One region of the Micromonospora sp. NPDC048898 genome, then DNA from elsewhere that is predicted to be linked to it. Evidence: riboswitches for the same ligand, from Rfam matches in the RefSeq annotation. Region 1 holds a riboswitch; each other region holds the start of a gene.
The links. A riboswitch is a leader RNA that binds a small molecule or an ion and turns the genes downstream of it on or off. The one in region 1 is predicted to bind cyclic di-AMP.
Positions count from the first base shown of each region.

Region 2: linked by a shared signal. The riboswitch ahead of ACGFIQ_RS15270 (NlpC/P60 family protein) and the one ahead of ACGFIQ_RS34415 (coiled-coil domain-containing protein) in region 1 are both predicted to bind cyclic di-AMP.
Region 3: linked by a shared signal. The riboswitch ahead of ACGFIQ_RS32540 (C39 family peptidase) and the one ahead of ACGFIQ_RS34415 (coiled-coil domain-containing protein) in region 1 are both predicted to bind cyclic di-AMP.
Region 4: linked by a shared signal. The riboswitch ahead of ACGFIQ_RS06765 (coiled-coil domain-containing protein) and the one ahead of ACGFIQ_RS34415 (coiled-coil domain-containing protein) in region 1 are both predicted to bind cyclic di-AMP.

Region 1 is NZ_JBICUF010000026.1:594-7,930, reverse strand. Features, by position in the region: gene ACGFIQ_RS34440 (hypothetical protein) at 116-445, shown strand; gene ACGFIQ_RS34435 (carbonic anhydrase) at 684-1,310, opposite strand; gene ACGFIQ_RS34430 (alpha/beta fold hydrolase) at 1,469-2,413, shown strand; gene ACGFIQ_RS34425 (HelD family protein) at 2,522-4,636, shown strand; gene ACGFIQ_RS34420 (cation diffusion facilitator family transporter) at 4,744-5,661, shown strand; cyclic di-AMP (ydaO/yuaA leader) riboswitch at 5,774-5,905, shown strand; gene ACGFIQ_RS34415 (coiled-coil domain-containing protein) at 5,911-6,981, shown strand; gene ACGFIQ_RS34410 (hypothetical protein) at 7,220-7,337, shown strand, end outside.
Region 2 is NZ_JBICUF010000004.1:466,453-473,789, reverse strand. Features, by position in the region: gene ACGFIQ_RS15280 (NlpC/P60 family protein) at 1-618, shown strand, start outside; gene ACGFIQ_RS15275 (N-acetylmuramoyl-L-alanine amidase) at 677-2,683, opposite strand; cyclic di-AMP (ydaO/yuaA leader) riboswitch at 2,918-3,053, shown strand; gene ACGFIQ_RS15270 (NlpC/P60 family protein) at 3,120-4,106, shown strand; gene dcd (dCTP deaminase) at 4,167-4,745, opposite strand; gene ACGFIQ_RS15260 (pyridoxamine 5'-phosphate oxidase family protein) at 4,845-5,402, shown strand; tRNA gene ACGFIQ_RS15255 (tRNA-Gly) at 5,892-5,965, shown strand; gene ACGFIQ_RS15250 (AAA family ATPase) at 6,328-7,337, shown strand, end outside.
Region 3 is NZ_JBICUF010000020.1:81,338-88,674, forward strand. Features, by position in the region: gene ACGFIQ_RS32520 (ABC transporter ATP-binding protein) at 1-494, shown strand, start outside; gene ACGFIQ_RS32525 (D-ribitol-5-phosphate cytidylyltransferase) at 629-2,146, shown strand; gene ACGFIQ_RS32530 (CDP-glycerol glycerophosphotransferase family protein) at 2,181-3,869, shown strand; gene ACGFIQ_RS32535 (alpha/beta fold hydrolase) at 3,904-4,650, opposite strand; gene ACGFIQ_RS32540 (C39 family peptidase) at 4,783-5,625, opposite strand; cyclic di-AMP (ydaO/yuaA leader) riboswitch at 5,858-5,999, opposite strand; gene ACGFIQ_RS32545 (hypothetical protein) at 6,266-7,054, opposite strand; gene ACGFIQ_RS32550 (hypothetical protein) at 7,189-7,337, opposite strand, start outside.
Region 4 is NZ_JBICUF010000001.1:1,432,878-1,440,214, reverse strand. Features, by position in the region: gene ACGFIQ_RS06770 (carbonic anhydrase) at 1-542, shown strand, start outside; gene ACGFIQ_RS06765 (coiled-coil domain-containing protein) at 670-1,689, opposite strand; cyclic di-AMP (ydaO/yuaA leader) riboswitch at 1,694-1,824, opposite strand; gene ACGFIQ_RS06760 (YibE/F family protein) at 1,991-3,361, opposite strand; gene ACGFIQ_RS06755 (metal-sensitive transcriptional regulator) at 3,662-3,958, opposite strand; gene ACGFIQ_RS06750 (copper ion binding protein) at 4,055-4,264, shown strand; gene ACGFIQ_RS06745 (hypothetical protein) at 4,279-5,235, shown strand; gene ACGFIQ_RS06740 (heavy metal translocating P-type ATPase) at 5,249-7,337, shown strand, end outside.

The DNA.
Region 1 (7,337 bases):
TACAGTTCCATCGGCGGCTTATGCCGCGTTACATCTTCGCGGGTCGAGCGCAGTGTGGCCCGCACACAGCCCCCGGACGTCCAGTCCTCCCGTACGTCTTGCAAGGAGTACCTCCGTGGCGAGCAACACCTCTAAGACCGCGCGCGCGTCCGTCCGGGCCGGCCAGGCTGGCCAGGGTGGCGCCCTCAGCGTGCTGGGCGAGTTCAAGTACCTCATCCCGCTCAACGGCGGCAAGCACGCCTACGTGCGGAACCTGACCAACGGCAAGACCGCGCACCTGCGCACGGACTCCGACGCCTTCGTCGAGGAGATCCGCGTGCTGGCCGCCGCCGGCCACGCCGCCAAGATCCGGGCGGAGATCAACAACCTGGCTGCCGTTCACCCGAACGACGGCTGGGAGGCCACCGAGAAGCGCTTGGTCGCGGCCGGCGTCTTCGAGGGCTGAGCCCTCCCCCATCGCACCATCGACACCGCCCGCCGGGAGTTCCCGGCGGGCGGTTTCGCGTGTCCGGGGCGAGATCCACTCGGCTTCCCGAAAACCGGGGTGTCCCGGCAGGCCGGACACCCCGGGATCACGAAACCCGAGTCGATCAAGCGCTCGGCGCGCGGGCCGGTCGAGCGGCGTCGGGCGCGGGCCGGTCGAGCGGCGTCGGGCGCGGGCCGGTCGAGCGCGGCGGGCGGGTTCAGGCCGGGTCGAGCAGTGTGACCTCGCCGGTGGCCAGGTCGTAGAGGCCACCGGCCACGGCCACCCGTCCGGCGGCGACCGGCCCGGCGAGCAGGTCGTCGGCGCGCAGCGTGCCCACCGTTCGCCGGACGTGCCGACGGACCGCGAGCGGCAGCACCGCCGGGTCGTCGATCCCCACCTCGGTCACCGCCGGGGCGATCTCGTCCACCAGGTGCGCCAGCGAGCCACCGGGACGCTCCCCGGCGCGCAGCGCGTCCACGGTGGCGCCGACCGCGCCGCACCGCTCGTGACCGAGGACCAGCACCAGCGGTACGCCGAGCTGGCCGACCACGTACTCGATCGACCCGCACACCGCCCGGTCGAGCACGTGCCCACCGGTACGGATCACGCAGATCGCACCGAACGTCTGGTCGAAGATCGCCTCCAGCGGCACCCGCGAGTCGATGCAGCCGAGCACCACGGCGTACGGCTGCTGGTCGCCGGAGGCGGCGGCCGCGGCGGCCGTGACGTCGTGCCCGTGGATCGGCTGGCCGCTGACGAACCGCCGGTTACCGGCGAGCAGATCGGCCAGGGCGGCGCGCGGAGTGCCGCCGGCCTGCCGCCCCGGCCCCGACGTCCCGCCCATGGGCGCTCCCGAGGACCCCATGCCGTCCAGCTTGGCCCGCCGTCGGGCCCCACGGGCGGGGTCGGGAATGTTGGCCACGGCGTGATTGGTGTGCTGCCGTGGCGGGTAGCCGGGTACCAGTGGGACTGGTGGTGCCGGGCGGCCCTGGGGAGGTGGCGATGCCGGAGCGGTTCGAGGTCGGGCTGCCGGACGGCGTACGGCTCAACGTCGAGGCGACCGAGCCGACGGACGCCCAGGTCACCGCCGTCCTGTTGCACGGCTGGACGTTGGACGGGCGCGCGTGGCACCGGCAGGTCGACGCGCTGACCGCGGCGTTCGGCGGGTCGGTGCGGGTGGTCACCTACGACGCGCGGGGGCACGGTCGGTCCAGCTGCATGGCGTTGCCCACGGCCACCCTGGCCCAACTCGGCGACGACCTGGCCACGGTGCTCGACACGGTGGCGCCGGTCGGGCCGGTGGTCCTGGTCGGGCACTCGATGGGCGGCATGACGATCATGGAGTACGCCCACCGCCACGCCGCGCACTTCGCCGCCCGTACGGCCGGTCTGGTCTTCGTGTCGACCACCGCCGAGGGGCACACGCACACCGTCTACGGGCTCTCGCCCCGGATCGCCCGGTTGATCCGGTTGGCCGAGACGACAGGTGCCGGAGTGCTGGCCCGGTGCGGCTCCTGGCGAGCGCCCCGGGCGCTGCTGAACGCGCTGCGACCGAGCATCCGCTGGATGCTCTTCGGCGACCGCTGCGACCCCTCCGACATCCGCCTGGTGACCTCCGCGGTGGCTCGTGCGTCGCTGCGCTCGATCGGCGGGTTCCGCGCCTCCATCGGCACCCAGCACCGACTGGACACCCTCACCGCGTTGGCCCACCTGCCGGCCGCCGCCCTGGTCGGCGACCGGGACCGGCTGACCCCACCGCCGTGCGCCGAGTCGATCGCGGCGGCCCTGCCGGCCACCGAGTTGACCGTCTGCCCGGGTGCCGGGCACATGCTGATGATGGAGCGCCCGGACGAGGTCAACGCCGCCCTCACCGGCGTCCTGCGCCGGGTGCTCGCCGAACCGCCGCCCCGCAGCCGGGGGGCGACGCCCGCCGAAACGGGTGTCTGAGCGCGTTCCCGCACCTCGGGCGCGGCCGGCCAGGCGCGGGGCCGTACCCTTCTGCGGTCGGCTCGCGCGGTTCCCGCCGCCTGCCGGCGACCTTCGAAGGAGCGTGCGTTGACCGACCAGACCGGCCTGGAGCAGGAGATCGCCGTCGAGCAACGCCACCTCGACCGGGTGTACGCGCGACTCGCCGAACTGCGGCAGTCGGCGGTCCGAGCCGAGCGTGACGGCTACCGGATGGCCCGGGTGGGCACGTACGGCTCGTTGGTCGAGCGCGACGCGATGGTCTTCCACGCCGCGCAGCGGCGGCACGTCCTGGACGCCGAGTACGAGGGGCTGGTCTTCGGCCGGCTGGACCTGCGGGACCGGCAGGTGCTGCACGTCGGGCGCCTCGGCATCCGCGACGAGGACACCACCACGCTTGTCGTCGACTGGCGGGCACCGGCCGCCGCCGCCTTCTACCAGGCCACTCCGGCGCAGCCGCTGGACGTGGTGCGTCGCCGTACGATCCAGTCCCGCGCCGAGCGCGTCACCCGGATCGAGGACGACCTGCTGGACCCGAACGCCGCCCCGGAGGGGATGACCGTCGTCGGCGACGGCGCGCTGCTGGCCACCCTGTCCAAGGCCACCGGCCGGGGCATGCGCGACATCGTGGCGACCATCCAGCGGGAGCAGGACGAGGCGATCCGCTCACCCGGTTCCGGGGTGACGATCGTCGCGGGCGGCCCCGGCACCGGCAAGACCGCTGTCGCGCTGCACCGGGCCGCCTTCCTGCTCTACTCCGACCGCAGCCGGTACGCCGGTGGCGGCATCCTGGTGGTCGGCCCGTCGTCGGTCTTCGTGGAGTACATCGGTTCGGTGCTGCCGTCGCTCGGTGAGGACACCGCGACCCTGCACTCGCTGGGCACCCTGTTTCCGGGAATGAGCGCCACCCGCACCGACCCGCCCGAGGTGGCGGCGGTGAAGGGCTCGCTGCGGATGCGCCGGGTGCTGGAGCGGGCGGCCCGCGACGCGGTGCCGGGCGGCCCGGGCGAGCTGCGGCTGCTCTACCGGGGCACGTTGCTGCGGCTGGACCGGGCGGCGCTGGACCGGATCCGGGACCGCGCGCTGCACCGGGGTGCCCGACGCAACGAGGTCCGCCGGGCCGGCTTCGACGGGATCTTCGCCGCGCTCTGGGCGCAGGCCCGTGAGGTGGGCGTTCGACTGCCGGAGCAGCGGACCTTCGAGGCGGAGATCGCCGAGCGGTCGGAGTTCCGCGAGTTCCTCAAGGCGTGGTGGCCCCGGCTGCACCCGCGGCACGTGCTCGGCTGGCTGGCGCGGCCGGACCGACTGCGGCGGTACGCCGGGGGGATCCTCTCCGGCGCGGAGATCCGGCTGCTCACCGCCGCGTACCGGAACCTGGACTCGGACGGGTTGACCATCGCCGACATCGCGCTGCTGGACGAGTTGGACGCCCTGCTCGGCAAGCCGGCGCAGCCGGCCAGGGCCCGGCGTGACCCGTTCCAGTTGGCCGGCGGCGTCCGCGAGCTGAGCACCGCCAGCGACCGGCAGCGGGCCGCCCGCGCGGCGGCGCGGGAGCGTCCGGAGGACTACCGGGACTACGCGCACGTGGTGGTGGACGAGGCGCAGGACGTCTCACCGATGCAGTGGCGGATGGTCGGTCGGCGGGGTCGGCTGGCCTCCTGGACGGTGGTGGGTGACCCCGCGCAGACCGCGTGGACCGGCGACCCCGACGAGTTGGACCGGGCCCGGGACCAGGCGCTGGGCCGACGCAAGCGGCACGATTTCACGCTCACCACCAACTACCGCAACTCCGCGGAGATCTTCGCGGTGGCGGCGGCGGAGATCCGCCGGCTCTACCCCGACCTGCCGCTGCCGACGGCGGTGCGCTCCACCGGGGTCGATCCGGTCGAGCTGGTGGTGCCCGCGACGGGGTTGGAGACCACGACCGTGCAGGCGGCCGCCGGCCTGCTGACCGAGGTGGAGGGCACGGTCGGGGTGATCACGCCGGTCCCCCGCCGGGACGAGGTCGCCGGTTGGCTCGCCGCGCTCGACGCGCCGCGCCTACAGGTGGTGACCAGCCTGGAGGCCAAGGGCATGGAGTACGACGGAGTCGTGCTCGTCGCACCGAGCGAGATCCGGGCGGATCCGGGTGCCGGGGTACGCACCCTGTACGTGGCGCTGTCCCGGGCCACGCAGCGACTCACCACCATCGACCCGACCGGCTGATCCGTGCCCGCTCGTCGCACGGGCCAGCGGCCGACCTGACACTTGCACACATAGCGATGTGAACATACATTTGACCGGGCCCCGGCCGGCAGCGGAAGGTGGATCTCGTGGGCGCAGGTCATGACCACCACCACGGGTCCGTCGCCAATGCCGCACAGCAGCACCGGGGCCGCCTCTGGGCGGCGTTCGGGCTGCTCGCCACCCTGATGGTGGTCGAGGCGGTGGCCGCCCTGCACACCGGCTCACTCGCCCTGCTCTCCGACGCCGGGCACATGTTCACCGACGTGCTCGGCATCGGGATGGCGCTCGCCGCGATCACCGCCACCCGACGGGCCACCGGCGACCCGCAGCGCACCTTCGGGCTCTACCGCCTCGAGGTGCTCGCCGCACTGGCCAACTCCGTCCTGCTCTCCGGCGTCGCGATCTACGTGGTGATCGCGGCGATCCGCCGCTTCGGCGACCCGCACGAGGTCGTCGCCGGCCCGATGCTCGTGGTGGCCGTGCTCGGCCTGCTCGCGAACGTCGCCGCCTTCGCCCTGCTCCGCGCCGGCGCCCGGGAGAGCATCAACCTGCAGGGCGCCTACCTGGAGGTGCTCGGCGACCTGCTCGGCTCACTGGGCGTGATCGGCGCGGCACTGCTCATCGCCGTCACCGACTGGTGGTGGGCCGACCCGCTGGTCGCGGTCGCCATCGGCGCGTTCATCCTGCCGCGCACCTGGCGGCTGGCCCGCGCCGCCGTCCGCATCCTGGTGCAGGCCGCCCCGGAACACCTCCAGGTGACCGCCGTGCACGACCGGCTGGCCGCCGTCCCCGGCGTGGTGGAGGTGCACGACCTGCACGTCTGGACGCTCACCTCGGGCATGGAGGTGGCCTCCGCGCACCTGACCATGGCACCCGGCGCGGAGGTCGGCGCGGTGCTGACCGCAGCGCGTACCGCCCTGCACGACGACTTCCGGATCGAACACGCGACCTTGCAGATCGAGCCCGGCGCCGCCACCGGGGCCTGCGGCTCGATCGAGTGGTAACACCCGTTTCCGTGATGACCTGCGCACCTTCCGTCACATCGGCTGCAGCGGCCCCACCGGCACCGGTAGGCTCGGTCCCGGCCTCCACCAGGCGGCGCCCTCCAGGCGCCGGTGGCGGTCGCCGCCTAATCGCCCAACCAGGCGAACCGGGGAACCACGTTCCTGGGGTGCATCCGCGTCAGCGGTAGGGATCTTCCGTCCCGAACCCGTCAGCTAACCCGGTCGGCGGCTGACGGAAGGACATGCGCAGTGGCACCAGCACGACCACCCGCCGCCCGACTGGCGGCCCTGATCGTCGCGATGTTCGCCCTCGGCGTCGCGATCCCGGCCGGCACCGCCTCGGCCGCTCCCCCGACCGGCCTGCGGGCCGCCGCCGCACCCGACACCGACGAGGAGGGCGGCACCCCGTCGCTGCGCGCCCAGCTCGAAGCCGCCAGCAAGGGCTACCTGGACGCCAAACGCGCTCTGGACACCTCGGTGCGGCGGCAGCAGCAGCTCGCCACCCAGCTGAAGACCATCGAGGTCGAGCTGGCCCAGCGCGACGGCAAGGTCGGCCAGATCGCCGGCGTGGCGTACCGCACCGGCCGGCTCGGCGCGGTGTCGGCGCTGCTCAACAGCAGCAGCCCGGAGGGCTTCATGGACCGGGCCGCCGCCCTGGAGGCGGTGGCCGCCAACGAGGACCGGGTGCTGCGCGACCTGCTCGCCACCAAGGACGAGGCCAATCGCACCCGGGCCGCCCTCAACGGCGAGATCACCGAACAACGCAAGCAGGTCACCGTGATGGCCAAGCGCAAGGAGCAGGCCGAACGCGCCCTGACCGTCGCCAACACGCCCAAGCCGCCGCAGACCACCGCCGACACCAGCTCCAACCGGGGCACCTCCACCGCCAACGCGAAGGCGGCGCCGCGCAACTCCGACGGCTCCTGGCCATCCGAGTCGTGCAGCGTCAACGACCCCACGCCCGCCAACGGCTGCATCACCCCGCGCACCCTGCACGCGCTCAACCAGGCCAAGGCCGCCGGCTTCACCCGGTACGTCTCCTGTCACCGCCCCAGCGGCTCCGGCGAACACCCGAAGGGCCGGGCCTGCGACTTCGCCGCACAGACGAGTGGCTTCGGCGGCAACGCCACCGGTGGCGACAAGACGTACGGCAACAACCTGGCCGCGTACTTCATCCGCAACGCCGACCGGCTCGCCGTGCTGTACGTGATCTGGTACCGGCAGATCTGGCTGCCCAGCAGCGGGTGGAAGTCGTACAGCGGCGCCAGCGGCACCCCGTCCACCGACCACACCAACCACGTCCACCTGTCGGTCTACTAGACCCGCCCCCGGTCCAGGGGTGATCCACTCTCGTTCGCCAACTCCGGGGTCTCCGGGACGACGGGACACCCCGGAGTTGGCGATGTGGTGTCGATCATGAGGGCGGGTCGTCGCCAGGCCCCGGCTACGTCGCCAGGCCGGGTGATGTCGTCGGCAGACCGGGGTACGTCGCCGGGCGTACCCCGGATGTCGTCGGCGGTCGGACGACCCGGCACGGGCCGGCGGGCAGCATCGCGGTATGCGTCGGATTCCACCCACCGCCCGCAAGGGGCTCCTCACCCTGCACCTGGTCACCTCGCTCGGCTGGCTCGGTGCCGACCTGGTGCTCCTCACGCTCGGCATCGCCGTCCAGCGGG
Region 2 (7,337 bases), on a different contig from region 1:
AAGCCGGACACGCTCACCGAGCAGCTCACCATCCTCGATCGGCTTGCCGCGCAGGAGCGCAAGCAGGTCGAGGGCGTCCTCGCCGTGCGGGCCAAGTACGACGGCGAGAAGCAGAAGCTGGACGCGCTGATCGCGACCCAGACCAAGCAGCAGAACGAGTTGGCGGCCAAGAAGAAGCAGATCGACGCCGAGATCAAGCAGCTCGAGGCGTCGATGCCGAAGACCACGGTCAAGACCGTCGGCTGCCCGACCATCAACGGTGTGGTTTCCGTGGCCGCCCAGAAGGCGATCAAGACCGCCTGCCAGCAGGTCGGCGATCCGTACGTCTGGGGCGCCGTCGGCCCGAACTCGTTCGACTGCTCGGGGCTGACCCAGTACGCCTACAAGTCGGCCGGGATCTACCTCACCCACCACACCGGAGACCAGTGGAACGAGGGCAAGGCCGTCTCGCGATCCGAGGCTCGTGCCGGTGACCTGGTCTTCTTCTACTCCGGCCTGAGTCATGTCGGGCTGTATCTGGGTAACAACCAGATGGTGCACGCGCCACGAGCCGGTAAACCGGTGTCGGTGTCCAGCATCAACACCATGCCCGTCGCCGGGTTCCGCAGACCTGGCTGATCCACCTCGCGCGACACGACGGCCCCCGGTCACCGCGACCGGGGGCCGTCGTGGTTCTTCAACGGGGCGCACCCACCGAAGACGGCAGGAGCTGCACGTCGGCCAGGTCGACGTACATGATGCGGTGGCCGAACTGGATCTGCGCGTACCGGTTCTTGCCGCGGATCACCGTCCAGTCGCCGGGCGAGGAGCCGTCGAACGTGCTGGCCCGGTAGTACTCGCCCGGCAGCACTTCGCCGACGGCGTACCGCTGCCCGGCGGGCAGGGTGTACTGCAGCGGCGAGATCGCCTGGTAGGGCACCCCTGCCGGGTAGGCGGCCTGCTCCGGGTAGGCGCGTCCGTAGACCGGGACGGTGGCCCGACCGGGCTTCGGGGTGGCCACCACGCCGACGGTCCAGCTGGCGGTGGGCGCGGACGCCGGGTTGTGGAACCACGCCCGCTGTCCGAGGTACCAGATCGCCGTCCAGTCGCCCTGCCGGCCGGCAAGCGCGTACGTCTGACCGGCGGAGGCACGGGCACCGTGGTCCGACACCTCCATCGTGTTGGGGGTGCCGTCGGGGCGGAGTGCGATGTCGTTGACGAGCGGCGCGTCCGCGGCCGGCGCGGAGCGCAGCACCACCGCCGAGGAGCCGCGTGGCGCGCACGGCACACCGGCGGTGACGCAGCCGACGAACGCCGGCTGGTTGGTGGCGAAGTCCGGGTCGATCCGGACCAGACCGGTGGCCGGGGTGCCGGTGTCCAGCCGGGGCGCGTGCAGCAGCGTGAAGTAGTGCGTCCAGTCCCAGTACGGGCCGGTGTCCCAGTGCATCCCCCGGACGTTCGCGGCGACGGTGCCGGGCACGTTGTCGTGACCGATGATGTGCTGGCGGTCCAGTGGGACGCCGAGCCGCAGCGCGAGGTGCCGGACCAGCTTCGCCGAGGCCCGGTACATGGCCTCGGTGTACCAGGTGCCCTGCGCCGCGAAGCCCTCGTGCTCCAGCCCGACCGCCTTGGCGTTGACGTACCAGTTGCCGGCGTGCCAGGCGACATCCTTGGTCTGCACGTGCTGGGCGACGTGCCCGTCCACCGAGCGCAGCGTGTAGTGCCAGCTCAGGTAGGTCGGGTCCTGGACGAGTCGCAGGGTCGTCGCCCAACTCCCCTCGGTGTCGTGGATGACGATGTACTCGACCTTCTGCCGGGCGGGCCGGTCGGACAGGTCGTGGTTGCCGTAGTCCCCGTCGCCGAACGCCTCGTAGGGCGCCGGGATCCACTCGCAGGAGATGGTGCGGGGGCACTCCAGCCCGTCCGGGCGGGCGAGCCGGCGTAGACCCAGCCGGTCCAGCCAGGAACGCTCCGGGCGGATCGTCCGGGCCGGCAGCGTGATCCGGGCTCCGTCGTCGGTCGTCCGCGACTCGCCGGTGCCGATGGTGGTGAAGACCTCGTCGGCGAAGGCCGCCGCGGCGTCGGCGGTGTCCGCGCCGGCGTAGCGGGCCACCGCGCCGTACCAGGTGGCCGGGTCGGTGCCGGCACCGACCGGCGCGCCCAACTCCCGCTGGTACGAGGCCAACAGCGCCGCGCCGCCCCGGATGTTGACGCCGACGTCGGTCCGCAGCGAGTCGGGGGCCGCGCCGGTCAGCGCGGCGGCGGCGTCCACGGTCTGCAACGCGGCTGCCGATGGTGCCGGGTCCGCCGGACGAGGCGCGGGTGCCAGCGCGGTACGGGAGTCGTCGCCGCGCGGATCCTCGGTGCCGGTGCCGGTGCCGGTGCCGGTGTCGGTGTCGGTGTCGTGGTGGCCGGCTACGGGCAGGGCGGCCACGTGTCGGGCGTCGGTCAGGTGCATCGGGCCGTAACCGCCGCTGGTGCTGGGTGTGCCGGCGTTGCTGTCCCAGCGGGACTCCAGGTAGGAGACGCCGAGCAGCACGTCGGTCGGTACGCCGAACTCGGCCGCCGCGGCGGCGTACTGCTGCTGACGGTCGCCGGTGGGTACGGCGGTGGCGTTGGCGGGTAGCGGTACCGCGGTCGCGGCGGCGACCACGGCGGCGGCGAGCAGTGCGCGCCGGCCGGGGGACAGGGTTGGATGGTGCATCGAACCCCCTAGATTCCACGGGTGCAGGTCAGGTCACCTTCGCGCCGTCCGGGAGCCCGCGTCAATACCTTTCTATGTGTCGACCCACTTGGAAAGAAATCTTCACGTCCGGTCGGTGCGCCTCTCGGATCGGTACGGAGTGTCACGGCCGCGCGGGTTGCGGAGTGGTAACGAGCGTCTCTACTCTGGTCTTTCGTCGGCCCGATAGCAGCTCCGCCCAGCCCGGGCGGTAACGGACCGACACCGCCGAGTCGTTTCCGAACGAACCGGGGACCCAAGTCCCCCGGGGTGAATCCGCAGCCATTGCGGTAGGGCGCCGACTTCCCGCCCGAACCCGTCAGCTAACCCGGTAGGCGGTCAGGAAGAAGGAGTACGGAACCCGGTGGCACTCCATGCCCCGCGGCCGTCGTCCGAGCGGTCGGCAGCAGCCGGCCCCATGTCGATCGCGCCGCGCCCACGCTGGTCCCGCTTCACCACCGCGCTCGCTGCCCTGGCCGGCGTCGCCGTCGTCCTGACCGGCAGCGCCACGGCGGCCCACGCCGACCCGTCCGTCGCCGAGATCGAGCGCCAGATCGACGCCGACTGGAACAAACTCGAACCGATCATCGAACAGCACAACGCCACCCGGATCGACCTCGCCGCCAAGCGCAGGCAGGCCGGCGCGCTGGCCGCCCGGATCGCCCCGCTGGAGCGCCAGGTCGACGCCGCGATGGACAAGGTCAGTGCCCTGGCGGTGCGCGCGTACAAGGGCGAGAACGTGCTGACCGTCAACGCCGTGCTGGGCAGCCGGTCGCCCAGCGAGGTGGTCGGGCAGCTCGAGATGCTCGACCGCTTCGCGCACAACCAGCAGCAGGACGTCCGCGAGGTGGCCGACCTGCGCGACCAGTTGGCCGGGCAGAAGGCGCCGCTCGATGCGATGGTGGCCCAACTGACCCGCACCGAGGCTCAGCTGGCGGCGAAGAAGAAGCAGATCAACGAGGAGATCGACAAGCTGCAGAAGCTGCGCCTCAAGGTGTACGGCAGCGGTGGCGGCGGTCCGCTGCGCCCGGCGCCCTGCCCTGCCAGCTATCCCGGTGGCGCCGCCGGCACGGCGGTCAAGTTCGCCTGCGCGCAGATCGGCAAGCCCTACGTCTGGGGTGCCGAGGGCCCGAACTCGTACGACTGCTCGGGGCTGATGCTGGCCGCCTGGGCGAAGGCCGGTGTGTCACTGCCGCACAACGCCGCCGCCCAGAGCCGCGCCACCAAGGACGTCAGCAAGCCCGACCTGCGCCCCGGTGACCTGGTCTTCTACTACAGCGACATCCACCACGTCGGCATGTACGTCGGTGGCGGCTGGGTGGTGCACGCCTCGCAGGCCGGCGAGCCGGTCAAGATGAAGAGGGCCGACGACGGTCAGGTCCACAGCTACGGCCGTCCCGGCTGATCAGTGCGCTGACCGGGGGCCCGTCGCGATTCGTCGCGGCGGGCCCCCGTCGTCCGGGGTTCAGCGGGTGGGCCAGGTGCGCCAGTGCTGCCAGGCGCGACTCGGCGTCGGCCCCCGCTGCCCCTGGTAGCGCGAGCCGTAGACCGCCGAGCCGTAGGGGTGCTCGGCCGGCGAGGAGAGCCGGAAGATGCAGAGCTGCCCGATCTTCATGCCCGGCCAGAGGGTGATCGGCAGGTTCGCCACGTTCGACAGCTCCAGCGTGACGTGACCGGAGAAGCCGGGGTCGATGAAACCGGCGGTGGAGTGCGTGAGCAGCCCCAGCCGGCCCAGCGAACTCTTGCCCTCCAGCCGACCGGCGAGCTGGTCACCCAGCGAGATGACCTCCAACGTCGAGGCGAGCACGAACTCCCCGGGGTGCAGCACGAACGGCTCCCCGTCGGGCACCTCGATCGCCGACGTCAGGTCGTCCTGCTGCATCGCCGGGTCGATGTGGGTGTAGAGATGGTTGTTGAACACCCGGAACAGCCGGTCCAGTCGTACGTCGATGCTGGAAGGTTGGACCAGGGTGGGCTCGAACGGCTCCAGGCCCAGCGTGCCGGCCTTGATCTCGGAGACCAGGTCGCGGTCGGAGAGCAGCATCGGACCACCATAGCGGCGGCCCGAAAACCCACCGGATTCGGTGCCGATGACCAGCGCGTCGAGGTCGCTGCTCGTACATTTGTTCGATAGGATGCTCGCATGGCTTCCTGGTCCGAATTCGCCGCCGACGAGCCCCGCCTCGCCGACGGGATCCGCGTTCTCCTCCAGCAGTACGGGCCGGGCTTCGGCTACCTGGCCACGGTCCGTGCCGACGGCGGGCCCCGGGTCCATCCGGTCTCCCCGGTCATCACCGACGAGGGTCTGTTCTGCTTCGTCATCGACTCTCCGAAGCGCCGTGACCTCGAACGCGACGGCCGCTACGCGCTGCACTCGTTCCCCTCGGAGGAGAGCGACGACGAGGCGTACGTGGCGGGGCGTGCCCGTCCGGTGACCGATCCGGTCCGGCTGGCGCAACTGGCGCAGAGCGCCCGCGCCGAGCCGCAGGTCGACTGGAGGCTCTTCGAGTTCACCGTCGACGTGGCGATGCTCACCCGCCGCGAGCAGCACCTCGCGGGCGTTCCCGGCCTCACGCCGGGCCGTCCGGCCGTCCGGGTCTGGCTCGACCCGCACGCCCCGACGGCGGCTGCCGCGCCACTCACCGTGCCGCAGACGCGCCCGGCCCGCCGCAGCCGTGACGTCCAGTGCACAGCCGCCTGACCACCACGGCCCAGAGACAGTCGGTGCCGGCTCCGTGCTGACGGAGCCGGCATTCGGCTGTACGCCCGGCACCGCCCCTGCGCTGCCCCGCGCCGCGCTGCCCCGCGCCGCGCTGCCCCGCGCCGCGCTGCCCCGCGCCGCGCTGCCCCGCGCCGCGCTGCCCCGCGCCGCGCTGCCCCGCGCCGCGTCGCCCCCGCGCTGCCTTGCCCGGCACCGCACCACCCCTCGCTCTCCCGCCCCGTCCGGCTCTGCCCTGCCCGGCACCGGCCTGCGGGCGCCGCCCCGCATGATCGACTCGGTTTTCATGAACTCGCGGTATCCCGGCCGCTCGGACACCCCGACTTTCAGAAACCCGAGTGGATCAAGTCGGGCCGAACCCTGGCCGAACCAGGCGAAACGGGCAGAGCGGGCAGAGCGGCACGCGGGCAAGTCGGGGGTCGGGGTGCCTGGGTGCACGGGCTCGGCGACTCGGGTACAGTGGTGCCGCTTGCGGGTGTAGTTCAATGGCAGAACATCAGCTTCCCAAGCTGACAGTGCGGGTTCGATTCCCGTCACCCGCTCCACACGGAGAAGCCCTGATCGGGAGACATAGCCCCGACCAGGGCTTCTCCGTGTCCAAGCCAACCAGTGCGGTACGGGCCATTAGTGGGCCATTGGGCGCGCCCCATAGCGCTGCCCCTCTGCGAGCCAGCAGGGGCCAAGCCCTGCGCGGACATCTCGATACGGGCATCGGGCCGCCGCACACGCCCTAGTCAACGCGACCGCAGCGTCACCGTGCGGGTCGAGCGTGCAGGACCAGGTCTCCCCAGGCCCGAAAGAGGGACGCACGCCAGCCCTATCCGTCTACCGTTTCTTAGTCGGTCGCATCTTGCGCCCAACCGGTTACACAGTGTCTGCTAGGAGCTGGAACCAGTTCCTAGTGAACATGTTGACCATCACCAACGAACAAGGGATTTTCCGATTGACCCGCGTCGACAGCCTCCATGTTACGGGACTTGCCGGCAGATCCGTTGACATCGACATCGATTTCGACCCCAAGTTGAACGTGATCTTCGGCCTTAATGGCTTGGGAAAAACTTCTCTTCTAAAAATTATTCACGCTGCGCTTTCGAATGACCATCGAGCCGTAACGCGAATCCCAGTCGAGCGGGCATCCGTTACCTTTTCTACGAACTCAGGCGAAAAGCAGTACACGCGCTCCATCATTCGACAAACAGAAGAAGACACTGACGAAGGATTCTATGCTGTTGAAACCGAAGATGGAGAGATAATTGAGATCAGTAGTAGGGCTGCCGCTGAAGGTCCGACGCAGTGGTTAACCAAGCCGCGATCGGTCGCCAGATTCCCCCACAGTTTTCTCAATACCTCTCGGTTAATGCCTACTAGAATTGAGAGAGGGCCGGTTCCAAGGAGACAGTCTCAGCGTTACGAGGAAGCTATCGATGAAGCCTTCGAGAGGGAGCTTCAACAGCTGTGGCAGCAGTACGCCAATAGCATCCTCTCCCAAGTTCGAGAACTCCAAGATGACGGAATTGCGGGCATCCTCGAAAGTATCTTCTTCGTGAAGACAACGCAAACGCCCAACTCGACACCTACGCAGGAAGCCTACAAGTATGTAGTCGATTTCCTTAAGCGGCAGGGAAGTTCTACGTACGGGCGAAAGAATAGTCGTAGCTTCGACCGATTCAAAGAGCGTTACGAAGACGATGCGCCACTTCAGCGGGTGGTAAGCGACATTGAGAAGCTCGAACAGGGTCTAAGGCGGCTAGAAGAACCGCGAAATCGACTTCAGGAGTTGGTGAACGAATTCTTCTTCGGTTTTAAAGAGATTAGCTTCGCCGATCGTGGAATTCAGGCCCGCGTCAACGACAAAGATTTAGAGATCTCTAACTTCTCGTCGGGTGAGAAGCAGATCCTGAGGATTCTTGTCGAGAC
Region 3 (7,337 bases), on a different contig from region 1:
TCCACACCCAGGGGCAACCGTCGCTGCTGGGCGTGAACGCCGCCCTGCTCAACGACCTCTCCGGCGAGCGCAACGTCACCCTCGGTTGCCTGGCCATGGGCATGCACCCGGACGACGTGGCCCAGCAGGCCGCCGGGATCATCGAGTTCTCCGGGATCAACGAGCGGGGCGACTTCGCCAGCCTGCCGATGCGGACGTACTCCTCGGGCATGGCGGCCCGGCTGCGGTTCTCCATCGCCGCCGCGAAGAAGCACGACGTGCTGCTCATCGACGAGGCGCTCGCCACCGGCGACAAGGGCTTCCGCAAGCGCAGCGAGCAGCGGGTGCGCGAGCTGCGGGAGGGCGCGGGCACGGTGTTCCTCGTCAGCCACCAGCTCTCCTCGGTACGCGACACCTGCGAACGAACGATCTGGCTGGAATCGGGCGTCCTGCGGATGGACGGGCCCACCGACGAGGTCATCCGGGCCTACGAGGCGTACGCGAACAGCAAGTAGACCGCCGCATCGACACGGCACCACGGACCGCGTCGCCCGCATTGGGGCGGCGCGGTCCACGCGTTAAGGTTCATCCCGTCGCCACTCGGGCGGAACCTTCCGTTAACGCATCCGAAGAGAGTGAGGATCCGGCAATGACGCAGGACCAGACCACCGGCCCGGACGCCGTGGCGGAGACCCCGACGCCGTGGCGGCCCTCGCGGACGGTGGCCGTGGTTCTGGCCGGAGGCACCGGGACGCGGCTGGGCCTCGGCATCCCCAAGCAGCTGCTGAAGATCGCCGGCAAGCCGATCATCGAGCACACCCTGGCGGTCTTCGAGGCGGCACCGGAGATCGACGAGATCATCGTGCTGATGGCGACCGGCCACGTCGACGACGCCCGGCAGATCGTCGAGAAGGCCGGCCTGCGCAAGGTCACCAAGGTGATCGAGGGCGGTGACACCCGCAACGCCACCACCCGGATCGCACTGGACGCGGTCGGCCCGGCGGACTGCAACATCCTCTTCCACGACGCGGTACGCCCGCTGCTCAGTGGCCGGATCGTGCGCGAGTGCGTCAACGCGCTGTGGACCTACGACGCCGTGGACGTGGCCATCCCGTCCGCGGACACGATCATCCAGGTGGACGACAACGACTGCATCACCGACATCCCGGTGCGCTCCCGGCTGCGCCGCGGGCAGACCCCGCAGGCGTTCCGCTCCCCGACCATCCGCGAGGCGTACCGGATCGCCGAGGACGACCCCCACTTCGCCGCCACCGACGACTGCGGCGTGGTCCTGCGGTACCTGCCCGGCACCCCGATCAAGGTGATCGACGGCTCCGACGAGAACATCAAGGTCACCCACCCGGTCGACGTGCACCTGGCGGACAAGCTCTTCCAGCTCGCCGCGGCGCAGGCACCCCGGCTGACCGACCACCGCAGCTACTCCGAGGAGCTGACCGGCCGCACCATCGTGGTGTTCGGCGGCAGCTACGGCATCGGCCACGAGCTGGCGGAGCTGGCCCGACGCTACGGCGCACAGGTCTTCCCGTTCAGCCGTTCGGGCACCGGCACCCACGTGGAGCGGGCCGCGGACGTCGAGGCCGCGCTGACCACCGCCTTCGAGGCCACCGGCCGGATCGACCACGTGGTGGTCACCGCCGGGGTCCTGGAGAAGGGCGCCCTCGCCGAGATGGACGAGGAGACGATGGACCGGGTGCTCCAGGTCAACTTCGTCGGCCCGGTGACCATCGCCCGGCAGGCCCTGCCCTACCTCCAGCAGACCAAGGGCCAACTGCTGCTCTACACGTCCAGCTCCTACACCCGGGGGCGGGCCCGCTACGCGCTGTACTCGGCCACCAAGGCCGCGCTCGTCAACCTGACCCAGGCGCTCGCCGACGAGTGGGCCGACGTCGGCGTCCGCGTCAACTGCATCAACCCGGAGCGGACCGCCACGCCGATGCGCACGCGGGCCTTCGGCGAGGAGCCGGAGCACACCCTGCTCGCCGCGGAGGCCGTCGCCCAGTCGTCACTGGACGTGCTGATCTCCGACCTGACCGGCCAGGTCATCGACGTACGCCGGGCGCCCGGCGACGGGCCCACGCCGAGCGTGCCGGTCCAGACCGGGCCGAGTCAGGTCCAGGCGACGGCCGGCGCGACGCCGACGAGCTGACCCCGACCGGCGGCGGAACCACGAACGGAGCGACATGCGCGGCGACCTGGTCCGAAAGCTGGCCGCCCGGTGCCTGAGCACCGGCTTGGCGGTGCTGGCCTTTGTCGTGCTGGCGCTCACCGGCGCCACCGGCTGGGGGCTGGCGTTGGCCGTCGCCGCGCTGGCCGCCTCGGCCGCCGAGCAGCGGATCCGACCCACCGCCGACCTCGTCGCGGAGACGACGCTGATCGCCGCCGCGATCCTGGTCGGCTACTCCCGACGGCTGGACGACGGGCTCAGCCTCACCCTTGTCGCCACCGCCCTGGTCCTGCTGGGGCTGGTGCTGCTGGTGGGGCCTCTGCGTACCGCCGGCAACCTGGAGATCCGCGCGGCCAACCTGCCGGTCCGCGCCTGGACGCCGCTGGTCGCCGACCGGCTCGGCACCATCCTGCTCGGGTTGCTCGCCGTCCTGACGCTCGCCGCCGCGCTCACCCTGCCGGCCGGTGTGGCGTTGGCCGCGAGCCTGCTGGTCGGCGTCGGCACCGGTGTGGTCGCCCTGGACCTGGCCCGGCGGCGCTTGCGGCCGGGAGCCGGTGGCGGGCCGGTGGCTCGGGCGCTGCGCCGGCACCAGCCGGAGTTCCTGCTCTACTTCTCCGCGCCGCCCGGCTCGGAATACCAGGTCACCATGTGGCTGCCGTACCTGCAACGGATCGGCCGGCCGTTCCTGGTCGTGCTGCGCGAGCCGGAGTTCCTGGCCCCGATCGCCGCGGCCACCGACGCGCCGGTGGTCTACTGCCCCACCCTGCGGGCGATGGACGAGGCGCTCGTGCCGAGCCTGCGGGCGGCGTTCTACGTCAACCACGGCGCGAAGAACAGCCACTGCATCCGCTTCACCCAGCTCACCCACGTGCAACTGCACCACGGCGACAGCGACAAGGCGCCGAGCGCCAACCCGGTGTCGGGGATCTTCGACCGGATCTTCGTGGCCGGGCCGGCGGCGATCGACAGGTACGCCCGTGCCGGCGTGCGGATCCCGGCGGACAAGTTCGTGGTGGTGGGCCGCCCGCAGGTCGAGTCGATCCAGGTACGCCCGGAGCCGGCCCGGGGGTTGGCGCATCCGACTGTGCTGTACACGCCGACGTGGACCGGGCACCACGCCGACGCCGACTACTGCTCGCTGCCGGTGGCCGAGGGGCTGCTGCGGCGGCTGCTGGAGCGCGGCGCGACAGTGATCCTGCGGGCCCACCCGTACACGGCGCAGAACCCGGCCTCGGCCCGTCAGTTGGGCCGGCTGACCGAGCTGCTGGTCGCCGATCGGGCCAGCAGCGGTCGCCCGCACGTGGTCGGTGCGGCGGCCCGCGAGCTGAGCCTGACCGAGTGCGTGAACTCCTCGGACGCGCTGGTCTCGGACGTGTCCGGGGTCATCTCGGACTACCTCTACTCCAGCAAGCCGTACGCGGTCACCGACATGGGTGACGAGGGCGACCGGTTCACCGAACGTTTCCCGCTGGCCGCGTCGGGTTACGTGCTGCGTCGGGACATGTCCAACCTGGACGGTGTGCTGACCGCGCTGCTGGACACCGATCCGCTGGCCGCGGAACGCTGGACCACCCGCCGGCGTTACCTGGGTGACTTCCCCGCCGAGTCGTACGCCGAGGCGTTCCTGACCGCCGCCCGTCGGGAGTTGGCGGCGACGGAGGCCGACCCGGCGGAACGTTCGCCGCAGCTCTCCCCCCTCGCCTGACCGGGACTGTCGGCCCAGGGACGCTCGGGGAACCTCAGCGGTACGCGTCCAGCAGCGCCAGCACGGCCGCCGGGTCCTGCACGTGCGCGTTGTGTCCGAGGCCGGGCAGCGTGGCGACAGGTACGCCGTACTCCTTGAGCTGTGCGTCGGTGACCATCGGGTCGTGCTCGCCGCGCGCCAGCAGCACCGGGGCGTCGGTCGCCGCCAGCAGCGCACCGAGGTCGGGCTCGCCGACGGCGAAGGCGTGGGGATCCATGGCGAGACGCCACCTGCCGTCGACCTGACGAAGGCCGGCGTCCACCACCGGGTGGTCCGGCGGGAGCAGGCCGGCCAGCCCGGAGACGCGCAGGTAGCGGCGGGCCGCCTCATTGCGGCTGGCGAACCAGCTCACCGGGCGGGCGGCGAGCTCGGCGGCGCGGTCCAGCTCGGCGGGTGACCAGAGCGCCTTGATGCCGAACCCGACCACGGCGTCCACAGGCATCCCGGCGTCCCGCGCGGCCAACGCGAGGCCGACCACGCCGCCCAGCGAGTGCCCGAGCACGACGAGCCGGTCGTCGGGGGCGAGTGCCTGCGCGATCCGCTGGGCGAGACCGGCGAAGGAGTACGACGGCAGCGGCGGTGCCCAGCCGTGGCCGGCGAGGTCCGGTGCCAGCCACCGGCCGGGCCAGTGTCGTTCCAGGTGCGGCGCCCAGGGCAGCCACACGTCACCGGTCGTCCCCATGCCGTGCAACAGCAGCAGGACCGGCCGTCGACCGGCGTGACCACCCGACTCATCCACCACGGCCGCAGTCTCGCACGGTTCGCTGTCCCGGACGAGAGTCGTCGACGGGGGCGTACCCGGGCCAGCGGGAGAGACGCCGCGGGCGTCGGCCCCTTGTGGGGGACGACGCCCGCGGCTGTCGGGGTGCCCGGGTCAGGCGGAGTAGCCCCGGCTGGTGATCCAGTTGGCCAGGTCGATGGTGGTGATCCAGTACGACGGGTCGGCCGGGTTCGCCGAGTCGGCGATCCGCACGGTGCGACCGTTGTCCTTGTAACCCACGACGGCGACGTAGTGACCGCCACCGTAGGAGTGCCAGCCGCCGTCGGTGTCGGTGGCGTCGCCGACGACGTTGGCCACCACGCCCCGGCCGTCGGTGATGGCCCGGACGACGTCGGCCTGGAGCCGGTCCATCTGTGCCGGGCTGGGCGCGCCGGGGAACATCCGGGTCCGGTACGGGGAACCCTTCACCTCGGCGTTGAGCGCCCGGGTGGTGTCCTCGGCCGAGTTGGTGCCCATCTCGGTGGTGCCCAGTTCGGCGGCGAGTTCTTCCTGGGTGCGGTCGATCCCGCTGGCGCTGAGCGCGTTGCGGGTGGCCGCCGGGCCGCAGTTGTAGTACGTGTTCTGCGCCTCGTACTCGTAGTCGAGCACCTTGGTCGCGGGCGGCTTCGGCGGTGTCGGCTTACGGGTCAGATCCGGGTTGCTGCTGGCCTTGGCGGCGGGCGCCGCGGCGCTGGTGGCCGGGGCGGCACTGGACGGCGCGGCGCTGGCCAGCGGGGACGCGTCGCCGTGGGAGGTGGTGGTGGTGTCGCTGCGCATCTCGGCGACCGTGGTCGCGGTGCGCTGAGCGGCCGGGGCGTCGTCGGCGACGGTGAGCAGGGTGCCGGTGGTGGCGGCGAGCACCAGGGCCGCGGCGGTGGCGGCGACGATCTGGTACGGGCGCTCGGTCGCGATGCGGCGGAGCTGGCGCTGCATGGTGTGCTTCACGGGGTCCTCCACGGATCGGGGGGAGAGCGGCACACCGGGGCGCGACCGGTGTCCGGGCAGGCGCCAGCGCGCGGACCGTGGTCCGCGGATGGTGAACCGCTCAGGGGAACGCCCGGCACGGCCGGGCGGGAGAGGCGATGACCCGGGGGTCAGCTCACCGTCACTGGACGGATGAGCGGGGGCACCGCTGCGCCGTGGAGGCGAGGGAACAGCCGAGGGGTGGAAAGGTGCTGCACGAGTTTGGAACTCCTTCCGACACCGCCTACCGGGTTAGCTGACGGATTCGGGCGGGAAGATCGCCCTACCGCGGGCCGTGGCTCGCGGATTCACCCCGGACTTACTGATGGGTCCCCGGTTCGTTGATCACGATTGAGCGGGTCGGCGCGGCGTCGCCTCTTGCGATCGGTTACCGCACCGGACGGGACGACACTACTGGCCCATCCACACCCTGCCAAGCCGGCCTCACCTGCGTAAACCTCAATTGGTGCCACAATTTCTGCGCGTATTGCCGATGACGTGACTCGATGGGACAACCGGTTACGGCGACGCCTACGGTCGACAACCGGACAGGCCGCCGACAATGCGGCCACGATCCCGGGAAAAATCGAGCCGATCGTGCCGGACGCCCGATTCGCAAATCCCGTGACCGGGCTCACATAACGGATCGGGCGCGAAGGGCACGGGCCGGGAGCCGGCGTGCCACGACGGCGGGCCGGGGCACCCCGCGCACCAGCCGGCGCACGGGTGCCGGGCTGGGCCGCAACCGGGCAACCGCCGCGGCCGCCTCTGCGGCGAGGGTGCGCGCCGAGGAGGCGGCCAGGTCCGCATCCCGCCAGGCGGCCCGCTCCGCCGTGGCCGCGGCCTGGTAGTCGGCCAGCCTCGCGTCCCGGATCACCCGGCTGAGCAGTGCCTCCTGCTCGACCGGGTGCCGCCGGGGATCCCAGCCGCGCCGACGCCCGAAGACGTCACCGAGCTGCGCCATCGTCAGGTCGCCCCGCCAGTACGCCGCCGTCGCCGCACGGTGCAGGTAGCGCTCCCGGGACGCGTACTCGGCGGGGGTGCGGGGGGTGTCCGGGCTGGGCAGCGCCCCGGACCCCGCGAAGCGACGCGCGGCGGCGTCCGCCTCGTCGTACCGCGTCCAGGCCCGTTCCACCTGGTCCTGAGCCGTCAGCCAGGCATCCCGTCGCCGCCCGGCCGTCCTGGCCGCGCCGGCCGCGGCGACTGTCACCTCCTCGGCGTACCGGTGCCTGTCGACGGTGTCGGCCGCGGCCACCTCACGGGCGGTCGGGACGGGCGGCGGCGGGTCGTCGGTGAGCCGGTCCCGTTCGGGCCGGGCGACCAGCACGGCGAGTACGCCGAGCGCCAGCAGGAACAGGGCCGACCAGATGGCAGCGGCCTGCGGCACCTCGGTTACGAACTGGTAGAAAACGACTGTCTCCATGGGCGGCACCTCGCGGAGGAAGCAGAGCGATGGGAGCCCCACCGGCCGCCCGGCCACGGCGGGCCAGGGATCGGCGGGGTGCGGAGCTGGTGGGTCGACAGGGCGCGGCGACGGGACGGCGTGTCCCGGAGGGCTCAGCGCCCGGGTGGTCCCCGGGGCGGCCAGCTGTGCAGACCGTCGACGAGCGGCAGCCGGTCGGACCCGCTCGCGCACACCGGCAGCACGCCGATCGCGATGGCGCCCAGGCCGCCGGGGAGAGCCGGTGGCGCGTCGACCGACCAGG
Region 4 (7,337 bases), on a different contig from region 1:
CCGCCGTGGCCGACGGGCAGCACCCGTTCGCGGTGATCGTCGGCTGCTCGGACTCGCGCCTGGCCGCTGAGATCATCTTCGACCGGGGGCTTGGTGACCTGTTCGTGGTCCGCACGGCCGGGCACACCGCCGGTCCGGAGGTGCTGGGCAGCGTGGAGTACGCGGTGACAGTCCTCGGCACCCCGCTGGTGGTGGTGCTCGGCCACGACTCGTGCGGGGCGGTGCAGGCGGCGCGGGAGTCCGCCGCGACCGGCACGCAGCCTCCCGGGCACCTGGGCGCGGTGGTCGATGCCGTGCTGCCCAGTCTGGCCCGGGCCCGCGCCGAGGGTGTGGAGGACATCGACGGCATCGTCGACATCCACATCGCGCAGACCGTCGAGACGCTGCTGGGGCAGTCGCCCGTGCTGGCCGACGCGGTGGCGCAGGGGCGGTGTGCGGTGGTGGGTGTGTCGTACCGGCTCGCCGCCGGCGTGGTGCGCCCGGTGGCGGCCGTGCCGGCCGGCTTCGCGACGCTCGACGTGCCGGCCGGGTCGGCCGCCTGACACGTCGAGGGCCGCCCCGCACGAGGCGGAGCGGCCCTCGGGCCTGTTTCATAAGAGCTGGCCGCCCGGACTCCGCCTCGACTCGGCCGCCCTTATGAAACAGGCCCTCGACGGAGGATCCGGTGGGTCAGAGCATCGACATGTGGACGTGGTCGGTGTGGTTCGACGGCCCGCTGTACGACTTCCAACCGCTCGCCGGGAACCAGATCTGCCGGTTCCAGATCACGTAGTAGATGCCGAGCCGGTCGGCGTTACGGATGAGGAACGCGGCGACGTTGTTGCCGTACGTCCGGGTGTCCTCGTTGTGCCAGGGCGCGAAGCCGCTCTTCTGTAGCGACCAGTCGCAGGCTTTGCCCTTCGGGTGCTCCCAGGGCCCACCGGGGCGGTAGCAGCCGACGAACCGGTTGAAGCCGGCCCGCTTGACCTCCTTGTACGCGTGCAGCGTGCGCGGCGTGATGCAGCCGGACGTGGTCGGGTCGTTCTCGCTGCACGACTGCGCCTTCCAGTCGCCGTCGGCGGTGCGGCCCGGCCCGATCTTGGCGACCGGCGAGGTGGCGTCCACCAGGCCGCCGGTGAAGCCCTTGCCGCCGACCAGGGAGAGCGCCTTGTCGGCCTCGTTCTTGCGCTTGGCCATCACGGCGGTCTGCTTCTGCTGCTCGCGAACCTCGGTGTCGAGGAGGAACTTGGCCTTCTCGGCGCGGGCCTTCACCGCGTTGACCTCGGCGAGCTTGTTCTCGTTCACCATGTTGATCTCGTCGAGCAGCGCGGCGCGCTGCACGAAGGTGTCGGGAGCGTCGCTTTCGAGCAGCATCGCGAGCGCGCCGATCCGACCGGTCCGGTACGACTGGGCGGCGATCTGCCCGACCTGTGGTGCCAACGCGTCCAGGTCGGCCTTGGCCCGGTCCACCTCCAGCGCCAGCTCCAGCTGACGCTTCTTGGACTTGTCCAGTTTGGACTTGGCGGCGGAGTAGTCCCGGTTGGCCTGCTCGATGACGTCGTTGAGCAGCTTCGGCTCGCCGTCCTCCTCGTGCCCGGACGGTGTCGGGGTCGTCGGGGCGGCGTGGGCCGGCAGGGGCCCGGCGAGCACGGTCAGTGCGGCGATCACGGCCACCACGGGTGTCAACCAGCGGCGTAGGGGTGCCGTCACAATGTTCCCTTCCGTCGACCGCCGACCGGGTTAGCTGACGGGTTCGGGGCGGAAGTGGCCCCTACCGCTGACGCGGATTCACCCCACGTACCTGGGTCCCCGGCTCGCCGGTTGGCGATTGGGCGGTGGCACCGCAGGCGCCGCTTCGCGCCTTCATCGGTAACCGGCAGCGAGGTTACCCGAGAGTCGACCGCGTGAGCTACGCCTGGATGCCTACCAAAAGTGTCAATTCGCCATAGCGCTGGGTGATCAGTGACGCGGTTCTCAGGGTGGAGACCCGATCTGGTCACGCTGAGGAGTGTCACCATGCCGTTTCCGTGCTCCTGTTCGACTCCGGCCACCCGTCGGTGGCCGTGGATGGGGGCGGGGTCCGCGTCTGGTCCGACTCGTCGGGGCGAGACGTTCGCGGTGAGCTGAGGGCGGCCAGGGCCTCCGCCCGGTCCGGCTCCGGTGGCCGCCGGGCGGCGTCGGCGGGCGGCGTGGCGTCGGCCCGCCCGGCGGCGGTCACGATCGCGGCCAGCCCGGTGGTCAGTGGCACGGCGGCGATCAGACCGAGCGTGGCGACCGCGCTGCGGACGATTTCCTGCGCGAGGAACTCGCTGGTGAGGATCTGCCCGATCGGCCGCGAGTCGGCGGTGAGTAGGAGTAGCAGGGGCAGCGACGCGCCCGCGTACGCCAGCACGATGGTGTTCACAGTGGAGGCGATGTGCGCGCGGCCGACCCGGGTCGCGGCACGGTAGAGCTGCAACCGGGTCAGCCCGGGGTTGGCGTGCGCCAGCTCGGTGACGGTGGCCGCCTGGGTGACCGTCACGTCGTCGAGCACTCCGAGCGAACCGATGATGATCCCGGCGAGCAGCAGGCCGTGCAGGTCCACGTCGGCCTGGAACATCGACAGTGTCGTCGCGTCCTCGCTGCCGAAGCCGGTGAGGTGGGTCGCGGCCGTGGCGATGGTGGCCAACACCCCGGTCAGCACCAGGCTGCCCAGGGTGCCGAGCACCGCCACCGAGGTCTGTGCGGTGACACCGTGCGTCAGATAGAGCACCACGAACATGATCAGCGCCGCGCCGACCACCGCCACCAGGAGGGGTGACCCGCCGGCGCCGATGCCCGGCAGCACGAACGTGAGCAGGATGGTGAAGCTGGCTGCCAACCCGGCGAGTGCGGCCAGACCCCGCCACCGACCGAACGCGACGATCGCCGCGGCGAAGATCACCGCCAGCCACAGCATCGGGGTGCCGCGCTGGTGCTCGGCGATGTTCCAGTTGCTGGTGCTGGGATCGACGGGATCGGTCAGCTCGACGAGGATGACCTCGTCGCCGACCTCGACCCGTGGCGCGCCGGGCCCGTCGGGGATCGGTGTCCGTACCTGTTGGCCGGCGGTCGGCCCGTCGTCCACCCGGACGTCGACAGTGCCGCACGGCCCGCCGCCGACCCGGGGCGTGCCCTCGGGGCTCGACGGCAGCGGCGGGCACGCCTCGGTCACCACCCGGGTCACCGTGCCGCCGTAGCGCGGCACGTCCGCCCCGCCATCGGTCTGCGGTGTCCCGCCGCGCGGCCAGAGCAGCGCCGCGGCGAGCACGGTGGCGACGAAGAGGGGCACCACCGTCACGACGAGGAGCCGCCGCACCCGGGGCGGGGCGGACGGAGCAGAGCGGGTGTGGTCGGAACCCAAGGCGAGACTCCCAACGATCCGGTGCGGGGTACGTGTCAGTGAGCCGGTCGGTTCATCCGCACCGTGGAATCGTGGCGGGAGACGCGGTGGATCGCTGACCGGCGACCACCTGATCACGGATGGTCAGTGCCCGGCCCGGGCGGCCAGCGGCGACGCCACGGCGTGGCGACGCCGGTGCCCGTTCGCGCGGCGGCATGCGGGGGGTCATCGTGGGGAATGCTAACCAGCCCGGCCCGGGGGCGCAGGTCGTGACGGGGTGTCGTCGGTCCGGGGCCGGGGCCGGCGTCGGGGTGCGGGGCGTCAGCCGCGCTTCATCAGCCGGCCGACGGCCGCCATCATCTCGGTGGCCATCTCGTCGGCCCGCCCCTCGGCGGCTCCCTCGTGCATGCAGTGCCGGGCGTGCCCGTCGAGCAGCCCCAGTGCCACCTTGTCGAGGGCGGCCTGGATCGCGGAGATCTGGGTGAGCACGTCGATGCAGTAGCGGTCGTCGTCGACCATCTTCTCGATCCCGCGGACCTGGCCCTCGACTCGGCGGAGCCGCGCGAGCAGCTGGTCCTTGCTGGCGGTGTACCCGCGGATCGGGGTGGGTGCGGTCATGTCGACCAGGATAGCCTACCCCGTGGGGGTATGGTACGGTCACTCCTGGACCTGATACCCCCACCGGGTACCGGTAACGGAAAAGGAGACGATCCGATGGTCAACACCACGTTCCAGGTGCAGGGCATGACCTGTGGGCACTGCGTCAGCGCGGTGAGCGCCGAGGTCGGCGCCATCGCGGGCGTGCGAGACGTCCAGGTCGACCTCGCGACCGGCCAGGTCAACGTGAGCAGCGAGCAGCCGCTGGACGTGCAGGTCGTCCGGGCCGCCGTCGACGAGGCCGGCTACGACCTCGTCGACGCGTGAGCGCGGGGGCCGGCATGCGTACCGTGACGAGACTTGCCGGATTCGCTGTCGGCCTCGCGGCGATCTTCGGCGCCACGTACACGGTCGGCCGGGTGGCCGACCGCACCCCGGTCGTCGAGGACCGGCATGACGGCGACGCCGTGCACACGACGGAAGAACGCGGCGAGCCGGCCGACCGGATTCCCGGTGGGCTGCTCGTCTCCGACCGCGGCTACACCCTCGACCCGGTCGCCGCCCCGGCCGACCAGTTCGCCTTCCGGATCACCGGTCCGGACGGCCAGCCGGTGACCCGGTACGACGTGGCACACGACAAGCGGATGCACCTGATCGTGGCCCGCCGGGACCTGTCCGGCTTCCGCCACGTGCACCCCGACCTGGCCGCGGACGGCACCTGGCGGGTCGGCACACCGCTGGCCGGCCCCGGGCAGTGGCGGGCGTTCGCCGACTTCACCCCGACCGGGGGTGAGCCGCTGACGCTCGGCGTGGACGTGACAGTCCCCGGTGCGCTGACCGAACGACAGCTGCCCGCCCCGGCGACAAGCACCACCGTCGACGGCTACACGGTCACCCTGGCCGGCGCGCCGCAGCCCGGCCGCACCTCCCCGCTCACCCTCACCGTCAGCCGGGACGGGCGGCCGGTCACCGACCTGGAGCCCTACCTGGGCGCGTACGGGCACCTGGTGGCACTGCGCCGGGGTGACCTCGCGTACCTGCACGTGCACCCGGACGGGACGCCCGGCGACGGGCGGACCCAACCCGGCCCGGCCGTCACCTTCCTCGCCGACGTGCCCTCGACCGGGAGTTACCGGCTCTACCTCGACTTCCGGCACGGCGGGGCGGTGCACACCGCCGAGTTCACAGTCGTGACCGGCACCCCGCCGGCCGACGCCCCGACAGCCGGGAGCAACCCGAGCGGACCCGCGCCGAGCGGCGGTGCCGACCACGGCACCCCCGGGCACGGGCACAACTGACGGGACGAAGACGATGACCACCACCAGCAGACCGCTGCCCGAGGCACCCAACCGGATCGAGCTGGCGATCGGCGGGATGACCTGCGCCGCCTGCGCCGCCCGAATCGAGAAGAAACTCAACCGGATGGACGGGGTGAGCGCCGCCGTCAACTACGCCACCGAGAAGGCGTCCGTCCGGTACGCCGACGGCGTCACGCCGGACGACCTGATCGAGACCGTGCGCAAGACCGGGTACACGGCGGCGCTACCGGCCGCGCCGACGGCCGAGGAGCCGGCGGATCCGCTACGCGGTCCGCGTACCCGGCTCTGGGTCTCGGTGGCCCTCAGCGTGCCGGTGGTCCTGCTGGCCATGGTCCCGGCCTGGCAGTTCGACTACTGGCAGTGGCTGTCGCTGACCCTGACCGCCCCGGTGGTGGTCTGGGGTGGGCTGCCGTTCCACCGGGCCGCTTGGACCAACCTGCGGCACGGCGCGGCGACGATGGACACGCTGGTCTCGCTCGGCACGCTTGCCGCGTTCGGCTGGTCGCTCTGGGCGCTCTTCCTCGGTGACGCCGGCATGCCCGGGATGACGCACCCGTTCCGCTTCGCCATCACCCGCACCGACGGCGCCGGCAACATCTACCTGGAGGCGGCCGCCGGGGTGACGGTGTTCATCCTGGCCGGTCGCTACTTCGAGGCCCGATCCAAGCGGACCGCCGGTGCGGCCCTGCGCGCCCTGCTCGAACTCGGCGCCAGGGAGGTGGCGGTGCTGCGCGACGGGGTGGAGACCCTGCTCCCGGTGGATCGGCTCGTCGTCGGCGACCGGTTCGTGGTCCGACCCGGCGAGAAGATCGCCACCGACGGGGTGGTCGAGGAGGGCACCTCCGCCGTCGACGCCAGCATGCTCACCGGTGAGTCGGTGCCGGTCGAGGTCGGCCCGGGGGACGGCGTGGTCGGCGCCACCATCAACGCGGGCGGACGGCTGGTCGTCAGCGCCACCCGGGTCGGCGCGGACACCCAGCTCGCCCGCATGGCCGACCTGGTCGAGCAGGCGCAGAGCGGCAAGGCGGCCGTGCAGCGGCTGGCGGACCGGATCTCCGGTGTCTTCGTGCCGATCGTCATCACCCTGGCCGTCGGCACGCTCGGCTGGTGGCTCGGCACCGGGGCCGGCCCGACCGCCGCGTTCACCGCCGCCGTCGCCGTGCTGATCATCGCCTGCCCCTGCGCGCTCGGCCTGGCCACCCCGACCGCGCTGCTGGTCGGCACCGGTCGAGGTGCCCAACTGGGTGTGCTGATCAAGGGGCCGGAGGTGCTGGAGTCCACCCGCCGGGTGGACACCGTGGTGCTGGACAAGACCGGCACCGTGACGACCGGCCGGATGACCCTGGTGGACGTGGTGCCGGCGAGTGGCGAGGAGCGGGCCGAACTGCTCCGGCTCGCCGGGGCGGTGGAGGCCGCCTCCGAGCACCCGATCGCCCGATCGGTCGCCGCGGGTGCGAGCGAGGCGGGGTCGCTGCCCCCGGTGACGGGCTTCCGCAACCTCGAAGGGCTGGGCGTGACCGGCACTGTCGACGGGCGGGCCGTGCTCGTCGGTCGGGCCCGGCTACTGCGCGAGCGGGAGATCGAGGTGCCGCCGGAGGTCGAGTCGGCCGTCGCTGCCGCGGAGGCCGCCGGGCGTACGGCGATCGTCGCGGGCTGGGACGGGCGGGCCCGGGGCGTGCTCGCGGTCGCCGACGTGGTCCGGCCGACCAGCCGGGCGGCGGTGGCCCGGCTGCGGGCGCTGGGGCTCACCCCGATCCTGCTGACCGGGGACAACACCACTGTGGCCCGCGTGATCGCCGCCGAGGTGGGCATCGACGAGGTGATCGCCGAGGTGCTGCCGGCCGGCAAGGTCGACGTGGTCAAGCGGCTCCAGGCGCAGGGGCGCTCGGTGGCGATGGTCGGCGACGGGGTCAACGACGCCCCGGCGCTGGCCCAGGCCGACCTGGGATTGGCGATGGGCACCGGCACCGATGTCGCGATCGAGGCGTCCGACCTCACCCTCGTCCGGGGCGACCTGGACGCCGCGGTGGACGCCATCCGGTTGTCCCGACGCACGCTCGGCATCATCCGGGGCAACCTGT